DNA from 2 places in the Mesorhizobium sp. WSM4884 genome. Region 2 is predicted to be linked to the other one. Evidence: predicted binding sites of a transcription regulator. Region 2 holds the regulator's gene; the other holds the start of a gene.

The links. The regulator LexA, encoded in region 2, represses DNA repair genes until DNA is damaged. The targets are predictions, from matches to a motif close to TGTTCNNNNTGTGTTCNG.
Region 1: a site for LexA is predicted at 1,911-1,928, ahead of P9236_RS01110 (UvrD-helicase domain-containing protein). Genes of this name have one in related genera too.

Annotation. Positions count from the first base shown of each region.
Region 1 is NZ_JARTVO010000001.1:256,224-260,652, forward strand. It holds gene P9236_RS01110 (UvrD-helicase domain-containing protein) at 1-1,859, opposite strand, end outside; gene P9236_RS01115 (glucose/quinate/shikimate family membrane-bound PQQ-dependent dehydrogenase) at 2,042-4,360, shown strand; gene P9236_RS01120 (hypothetical protein) at 4,378-4,429, opposite strand, start outside.
Region 2 is NZ_JARTVO010000004.1:340,341-344,769, reverse strand. It holds gene moaC (cyclic pyranopterin monophosphate synthase MoaC) at 1-16, shown strand, start outside; gene glp (gephyrin-like molybdotransferase Glp) at 19-1,224, shown strand; gene lexA (transcriptional repressor LexA) at 1,341-2,075, shown strand; gene P9236_RS09065 (ComEC/Rec2 family competence protein) at 2,059-4,429, opposite strand, start outside.

The sequences.
Region 1 (4,429 bases), on a different contig from region 2:
AGCGACTCGCCTTGCTCGGCCTCCATGACCAGCGCGACATGCTCGAGGAAGGAACGCAGCGATTCATACTCCTCCATGGAGCGGATCAGCTCCTTGAGGTTCTCCAGCCGCCCGGGCGCTTCCGCCGAACGGTCGTTCTTCCACATGTCGGTGTAGCCGCTTTCCTCCAGGATGGTCTCGGCGAGCTCGGTGTGGGGCGTGGTCTCCAGCGCCTTCTGCCAGCGCTCGAAATTGGCCGCGACCTCGCGAAGTGCTGCACGCGGCTTCGGCTTCAGCTCGTCGCTTTCGGCGAGCGTCGCCGCGGCCTCCAGCATCGGGATTTGCATGGCGCGCGCCGTGTCGTGGATCTGGCGAATGGTCGCTTCGCCAAGGCCGCGCTTCGGCACGTTGACGATGCGCTCGAAGGCGAGGTCGTCGCCGCTGTTGGCGACGACGCGGAAGAAGGCCAGCGCGTCGCGGATTTCCAGCCGCTCGTAGAAACGCGGGCCGCCGATGACGCGGTAGTTCAAGCCCAGCGTGATGAAGCGGTCTTCGAAGGAGCGCATCTGGAAGGACGCGCGCACCAGGATCGCCATGTCGTTGAGATTGTGCTTCTGCCGCTGATAGGCCTCGATCGCCTCGCCGATGGCTCTAGCCTCTTCCTCCGAGTCCCAGGCGGCATGGACATGCACCTTGTCGTCCTCGGGATCGTCGCGGTCGGTGAACAGCGTCTTGCCGAAGCGGCCCTCATTGTGGGAGATGAGGTGCGAGGCGGCGCCCAGGATATGCGCGGTGGAACGGTAGTTGCGCTCCAGCCTGATGATGGTCGCGCCCGGAAAATCCTTGTCGAAGCGCAGGATGTTGTCGACCTCGGCGCCGCGCCAGCCATAGATCGACTGGTCGTCGTCGCCGACGCAGCAGATGTTTACTTTGTTTTCGCTCACGGCCGCGCGCTCGCTTCGCTCGCTGGCCTCCGCGGGGGCGGCCTGACCGGCCGACGCCCGGTCGGGCTTGCGGCCTTCGGCCGACGGCGAACGTCCGGCGTTTGACCGCTGTGCCAGAAGCCGCAGCCACATGTATTGCGCGGTGTTGGTGTCCTGGTACTCGTCGACGAGGATGTATTTGAACTTGCGGTGATAATCCTTCAGCACGTCAGGATAGGCGCGGAAGATGCGGATCGGATGATAGAGCAGATCGCCGAAGTCGCAGGAGTTCAGCGTCTGCAGTCGCTCCTGATAGGCCTTGTAGAGCTGGCGGCCCTTACCGTTGCCGAAGCTGCGGGCGTCGCCTTCCGGAATCTCGTCAGGGCCGAGGCCCTTGTTCTTCCAGTTGTCGATCATCTGGGCGAATGTCTTCGCCGGCCAGCGCTTGTCGTCCAGACCTTCCGCCTGGATCAGCTGCTTGATCAGCCGAACGACGTCGTCGGTGTCGAGGATGGTGAAATCGGATTTCAACCCGGCAAGCTCGGCATGGCGTCGTAAAAGCTTGACGCCGATCGAATGGAAAGTGCCGAGCCAGGGCATGCCCTCGACATTCTCCTCGCCGATCAGGAAGCCGATGCGCTGCTTCATCTCGCGCGCGGCCTTGTTGGTGAAGGTGACGGCGAGAATCTGCGACGGGAAGGCCCTGCCGGTGGCAAGGATGTGGGCGATGCGCGTGGTCAAAACCCGCGTCTTGCCGGTGCCGGCGCCAGCCAGCACCAGAACCGGGCCTTCCGTTGTTTCGACGGCAAGCCGCTGTTCCGGATTGAGGCCGTTGAGATAATCGGGCGCACGGCTCTGCGCGCTGCGCGCGGCCATGGCGCGCGCAGCAATGCCGGATGGGGCGGGCCGCGCATTCGGTTCGTCAAAGAAGGGCATGTCTTCCGAAAAGCCGGACATCGTCCCCGAATGTAGTGATTCGGCAGCGAAAGGCCAGAAGTGTCTACGTTTTGTTCTGTTTTTGCACTGTCCGGCTTGCTTGACAGGCGCGGCCGGTGAGGGAAAGGTGCCGGCAGGGCAGGGGCGGCAAGCCGTTTCCTGAGAGGCGCCGCAAGTGCGCAGCAGTCGAAGGAGCACCCGTCTTGGCTGTCACCATCACGTCCCTTGTCCTCCTCCTTATCGGCCTGGTTCTCGGTGGCGGCGGCATCTGGTTGGTCTCGCTGGGCGGCAGCTGGTATTATGTGATTGCGAGTCTCGCTTTTCTGGTCACGGCCTTTCTTATCTTTCGTCGCAAGTCGACGGGGCTCTGGCTCTATGCGGTGTTCGTGCTCAGCACGCTGTGCTGGGCGGTGTGGGAGATCGGCTTCGACTGGTGGCAGCTCGGCCCGCGCGGCGGCATCATCGTCCTCGTCGCGCTGTGGCTGCTGACCCCATGGGCAAGGCGAGGGTTCACCGGTCCGGACGGCCGCGCGCCTCTCATCCTGGCGGTGCTGGCCTCGCTTGCGGTGGCGGGCTATTCGATGACCACCGATCCAACGGATATCGGCGGCACACTCGACACCGACAAGGTGACGCCGACGGCCAATCTCGGCGGCGACATGCCGGCCGGCGAGTGGCATTTCTACGGCCGCACGCCATTCGGCCAGCGCTATTCGCCGCTCGATCAGATCACGCCCGACAACGCTGCCAAGCTGCAGCCGGCCTGGACCTATCGCACCGGCGACGTGAAAGGTCCCGACGATATCGGCGAGACGACCTATCAGGTAACGCCGCTGAAAGTGGGCGACGCGCTGTTCATCTGCACGCCGCACAATTTCGCCATCGCCATCGATGCCGCGACCGGCAAGGAGAAGTGGCGCTACGATCCGAAGGTCAAGCTCGATCCCAACCGCCAGCACCAGACCTGCCGCGGCGTGTCCTACTATGCCGACCCGAAGATCGCGGCCGGGCAGCCTTGTGCTGGGCGCATCTATCTGCCGACCTCCGATGCCAGGCTTATCGCGCTCGATGCCGCCAGCGGCCAGGTATGTTCGTCCTTCGCCGAAAGCGGCACGCTCAATCTCATGGCCAACATGCCCTATCCGAAGTCGGGCTATTATTATTCGACCTCGGCGCCGCTGATCGTCGCCGGCAAGATCATCGTCGGCGGCGCGGTCAACGACAATTATTCGACCGAGGAGCCGTCGGGCGTCATCCGCGCCTACGATGCCGGCACCGGTGCCTTGCTGTGGAACTGGGACTCCGGCAATCCGGACCAGACGGCGCCGCTACCGGCGGAGCAGAAATACACGAACAACTCACCCAACATGTGGTCGACGGCGAGCGCCGACGAGAAGCTCGGCCTGCTCTACCTGCCGCTCGGCAACCAGACGCCGGACCAGCTCGGCATGGGCCGCAGCGCCAATACCGAAAAATTCTCCTCCTCGATCACCGCGCTCGACCTCAACAGCGGAAAATTGCGCTGGGTTCGCCAATTGGTGCATCACGATCTGTGGGACATGGACGTGCCGGCCCAGCCGACACTGGTCGACATCACCTCGGCCAACGGCACGGTCGTGCCGGCGCTGGTCGGGCCGACCAAGCAGGGCGACCTCTATGTGCTCGACCGGAGCACCGGCGAACCGATAATCCCGGTGAAGGAGATGCCGGCGCCGGGCGGCGCGATCGAAGGCGACCATGCCTCGCCGACGCAGCCGGAGTCGGGGCTTTCGTTCAATCCCAGGCGGCTTACCGGCGCGGACATGTGGGGCATCACCATGTTCGACCAGCTGGCGTGCCGGATCGCGCTCAGGAAATTGCGCTACGAGGGGCGTTACACGCCGCCCTCGCTGCAGGGATCGCTCATCTATCCCGGCAATTTCGGCGTCTTCAACTGGGGCGGCGTCGCGGTCGACCCGGTGCGGCAGGTGATGTTCGGCATGCCGACCTATCTCGCCTTCACCTCGACGCTCGTTCCGCACGCGGACGTGCCGCCGCCGGGCGACAGCACCAAAGGCAGCGAGCAAGGGCTCAACCGCAACGAGGGCGCACCCTACGCGGTGGTACTGAAACCGTTCCTGTCGCCGCTCGGCATTCCCTGCCAGGCGCCGCCCTGGGGCTACGTCGCCGGCGTCGACCTCAGGACCGGCCAGACCGCCTACAGGCACCGCAACGGCACCGTCTACGACATGACGCCGCTGCCCCTGCCGTTCAAGGTCGGCGTTCCGGGCATCGGCGGGCCGATGATCACCGCCGGCGGCGTGGCCTTCCTGGGTGCGGCGGTCGACGACTATCTGCGCGCCTACGATCTCACCACCGGCAGGCAGCTCTGGCAGGCAAGGCTGCCGGCCGGCGGGCAGTCGACACCGATGACCTACACGGTCGCCGACGGCCGCCAGTTCGTCGTCATCGTCGCCGGCGGCCACGGCTCGGTCGGTACCAAGCCCGGCGACTATGTGATGGCCTACACGCTCGCCAAGTAGACGACCGTGTCCAGACTTCAGAGGCCGAGATGGCTCCTCAGGCTGGGCACCTGGCCAAGCACCTGGTTG
Region 2 (4,429 bases):
CGGGGCGAGTTCCTGACGATGGCGCTGGTTCCGGTCGCCGAGGCGCTCGGGCGCTTGTTGGATGGCGCAACCGCGCTGCCGGGCGAAAACGTGCCGCTGGCCGATGCGGCCGGCCGGGTGCTCGCCGAACCGCTGGTGGCGCTGCGCACCCAGCCGCCCTTCGACGCTTCGGCCATGGACGGCTATGCCGCCCGCGCTGTCGACGTGACCTCCGTGCCGGCGCGGCTTTCCGTGATCGGCGTGGCGCCCGCCGGGCGCGGTTTTGCCGGCTCCGTCGGCAAGGGTAAGGCGGTGCGCATCTTCACCGGTGCGCCGCTCCCCGAAGGCGCCGACACCGTCGTCATCCAGGAAAATGTTCGCGACCTCGGCGGCGGCAGCATCGAAGTGACCGAGCCGACGGCGGAAGCACGCAACGTCCGTCGCCGTGGACTCGACTTCGGCCAGGGTGATGTACTTCTCGAAAAAGGCCGCCTGCTCGATCCAGCAGCGCTATCGCTGGCGGCGTCCGCCAATCATCCGAGCCTCAACGTGGTGCGTCGGCCGATGGTGGCCATCATCGCCACGGGCGACGAATTGCTACCGCCGGGAAGCGCGCTCGGCCCCGACCAGATCATCTCGTCCAACGCCTATGGCGTAGCGGCGACGGCGCAGTCGGTCGGTGCCCGCGCCCTCGACCTCGGTATCGCCGCCGACCGGCAGGATGCGATTTCGGCGCTGGTCAAGAAAGCGGTCGCGGTCGGCGCCGATGTCATCGTCACCCTCGGCGGCGCCTCGGTCGGTGATCACGATCTGATCCACGACGTGCTGACCGGCGAAGGCATGCAGCTCGATTTCTGGAAGATCGCCATGCGCCCCGGCAAGCCGCTGATGTTTGGCCGGCTTGGCAAAATCCGCTGCATCGGCCTGCCCGGCAATCCGGTGGCGAGTCTTGTCTGCTCGCAATTGTTCCTGAAGCCGCTCCTGGCGCGTCTTGGCGGCCGCGATTTCCGACAGGACATCCGCACCGCGCAGCTGGCTTCCGCGATGCGCGCCAACGATCTCAGGCAGGACTATGTGCGGGCAGTCGTGCGCGAGGATGCCGGACAGTTGATCGCGACACCGTTCAGCATCCAGGATTCCTCCATGCTGAGGACGCTCGCCGAGGCCAACGGCCTGATCGTGCGCGAGCCGTTCGCCCCGGCTGCGGAAGCCGGCGACGAATGCAGCGTTCTGATGTTACGCTGAACAAAACGTCAACAGATTCACTAAACTTTAAACGGTTGCGGAACACAACTGGAACAGATAGTGTTTGTTCTGGGTTTGTTTTTCTGATTCTGGTTCCAGAACCCATGGGGGCCGCCATGCTGACGCGCAAACAACATGAACTGCTGATGTTCATCCATGAACGGCTCAAGGAAAGCGGCATTCCGCCGTCTTTCGACGAGATGAAGGAAGCGCTCGACCTCGCTTCGAAGTCGGGCATCCACCGTTTGATCACGGCACTGGAGGAGCGCGGCTTTATTCGCCGGCTGCCGAACCGCGCGCGCGCTCTTGAGGTGCTGCGCCTGCCCGATTCGATCGCGCCCGGCCTGAATGCGGCGAGAAAATTCTCGCCGAGCGTCATCCAAGGCGGTCAAGGCAATCTCGGCCGGCAGATCAAGCCGGCAGCGCCCTCCCGGACGCCGACGCCCAGCAATGACGACGACGCCATTTCGGCCGTGTCCATCCCGGTGATGGGTCGCATTGCCGCCGGTGTGCCGATCGACGCTATCCAGCACCAGACGCACTCGATCACAGTTCCGCCGGATATGATCGCTGGCGGCGAGCACTACGCGCTTGAGGTCAAGGGCGATTCGATGATCGAAGCCGGCATCTTCGACGGCGACACGGTGATCATCCGCAATGCCAATACAGCGAGCCCGGGCGAGATCGTGGTGGCGCTGGTAGACGACGAGGAAGCGACACTGAAACGCTTCCGCCGCAAGGGCGCCTCGATCGCGCTCGAGGCCGCCAACCCGGCCTATGAGACCCGCATCTTCGGACCGGACAGGGTCAAGGTGCAGGGCAAGCTGGTCGGGCTCATTCGTCGCTACTGAGTGGCGGCGGCTTGGTCTGTGGCTTCTCAGGCCGCTCGTATGGCGCTAGTCCCCTCGCCTCGCGCGAGTAGCGCCGCTGTTCGTGCCAGGGGCGATAGGGCTTTTCGACGGCATATTGAATGGCGGCTCGCGCCGTTGCCGACTGCGCGTCGAAGTAGACGGCGGCGCTGCCGTCACGCGCAAGCTGCCGCTTGGTGACGACGAGGATGCGTGGATCGCGGCAAGGATTGTAGGCCGTGGCGTCGTTGATGACGATAAGGTCGGCGAAGCTGCAGGCCGGCCTGGCGCTATCGTGGTTTTCCGCCAAGGCGACGATTGCACCGGACGGATGCCGGCCAATGCAGAGATCGCCAGTGCAGTAAAAGGGGGATCCCGCCGGCAGGTCGACCGGGTCTGCGATGTCGAGTGCGCCTTTCGCGAATGTTTCCGGCGGCACGATCGTTTCGGCCCGCAGCGCGCGTTTCCAATTGTCGGTGGTGAACTCGTTGGAGCGGGCGCGATTGATGGCGAGCTCGCCGCCGCCGATCGGCATCGCCACCAGATGCGCGTCCTCGGAGATCAGCAGGTCCGGCGTGCGCACTTGCGGGACCGCCAGTAGTGCGGCCAGCGCGAAGGGCACTGCCGCCAGCCTGAGCCAGGTGGTGGCCATGGTTGCTATCACCAGCGCGATTGTCGCGAGCAGCACCGACTGGATCGAGATCAGCCCCACGGCATCGACCGGCGACCGTTCCGAAATCCAGGCCGAAATCGCGATCATCGCCGTCAGGCCCTTGCCCATAACGTAGAGGAAAGGACCATCGAAGCCGAATGGCATCGCCAGTGCGCTAAAGACGGCAAACGGCATGACGACCAGCGACACGATCGGCATGACGGCCAAATTAGCCAGCAGGCTGAGCGGCGAGACGCGCTGGAAGTGCCAGATGGCAAACAGCGCCGTCGCACTTCCGGCAATGATCGACGTCATCGCGGCGCCGCCCGCTCCGACCGCAAGCTTGTGCGACAGGAACCGCAGGAACGACCGCTTCGCCGGCGGCGCTCTCACCTTGCCGGCGCGGTAGTCGGCCCAGCCCGCATAGGCGCCGACAAGGGCCGCGGTCGCGGCGAACGACATCTGGAAGCTCGGACCAACCACTTCGTGCGGCGACACCAGGATGACGGCGATGGCCGAAATCGCCAGGTTGCGCATCGTGAGCGCCGCGCGATCGAAGAGCACGGCGATCAGCATGACAGCGAGCATGATGAAGCTTCGTTCGGCGGCGACCACCACGCCGGAGATGACGAGGTAAGCGGCAATCGACACCAGCGCGATCGCAGCGGCATACTTCTTCACCGGCCGGCGTGACGAAAAATCCGGAAGCAGCGCGAAGACGCCGCGCAGCAAAAGCATGACTGTGCCGGCGACCAGCGCCATGTGCAGCCCAGAGATCGAGATAATGTGGTAGATGCCGGTCCGCCGCATCGCCTCGTTGATTTCCTCGGGAATGCCCGCGCGAACGCCGACGATCAGCGCCGCGGCAATCTCGCCTTCGGGTCCGCCGACGCTGCTTCTGATGTGATCGGCAATCGCCTCGCGCGCGTTCTCGATCGCTGAGGCGATGCTCGCCTGGGCAGGAGGGTCATTTGTCGGAATGACTTTCGGATCGCCGAGGAAAAATCCACTGGCGCCGATGCCGGAGAAATAGCTGTCGAAGGAAAAATCATAACTTTCGGGGCGAACCGGTCCGGTCGGCGGCAGGAGCCGTGCATAGCCCGTCACCAGCGATCCTGCCTTCACGTTCGGCGGAATCCTGCGTGCCGAGAGCCTGACGCGATCCGGCGCGTAGCGCAGTTTTGGCTGCGCGGTCGAGACGAGGTCGATGGTCAGCCGCACCCGGCCATTGGCCATCTCCTCGGCGACGACGACGCGACCCGTCAGCCGCGTCTGTATCTCTGAGCCGAGCATCGGCGTTGCGGTCCGCCATGTCTCGACCTTCGCGGCGACAAAGCCCAGCGCGCAAAACAGCGCCGCCATGAAGATAAGATGCGTCTTTGGCGAAGAACGGGAAACCACCGCGCAGACGGCCATCAGCCCCACCGCCGCCAGCGGCCGGTAGAGATCCGGCTCGCTGTTCAAGGAAAAATAGAGGATCACGCCGGCGGCAAGGAACACCGGCACCAGCAGGAAACCGATGCCGCGGTCGAGCTCGGTCGCGGCGGCCGAGGCGACGCTTCGGCGAAGCGCGGAAAAAGAGGCGCGGCGGAACTGCCTGCGGATTCGGTCGATGGTTGCCGGCTGAAGCGGCTGCGGCGCGGCATCACCGCCCGGCGGCAAGATCTCCGTGGCCGGACGCGGCGCCGGAACCGAAACCGGCGTC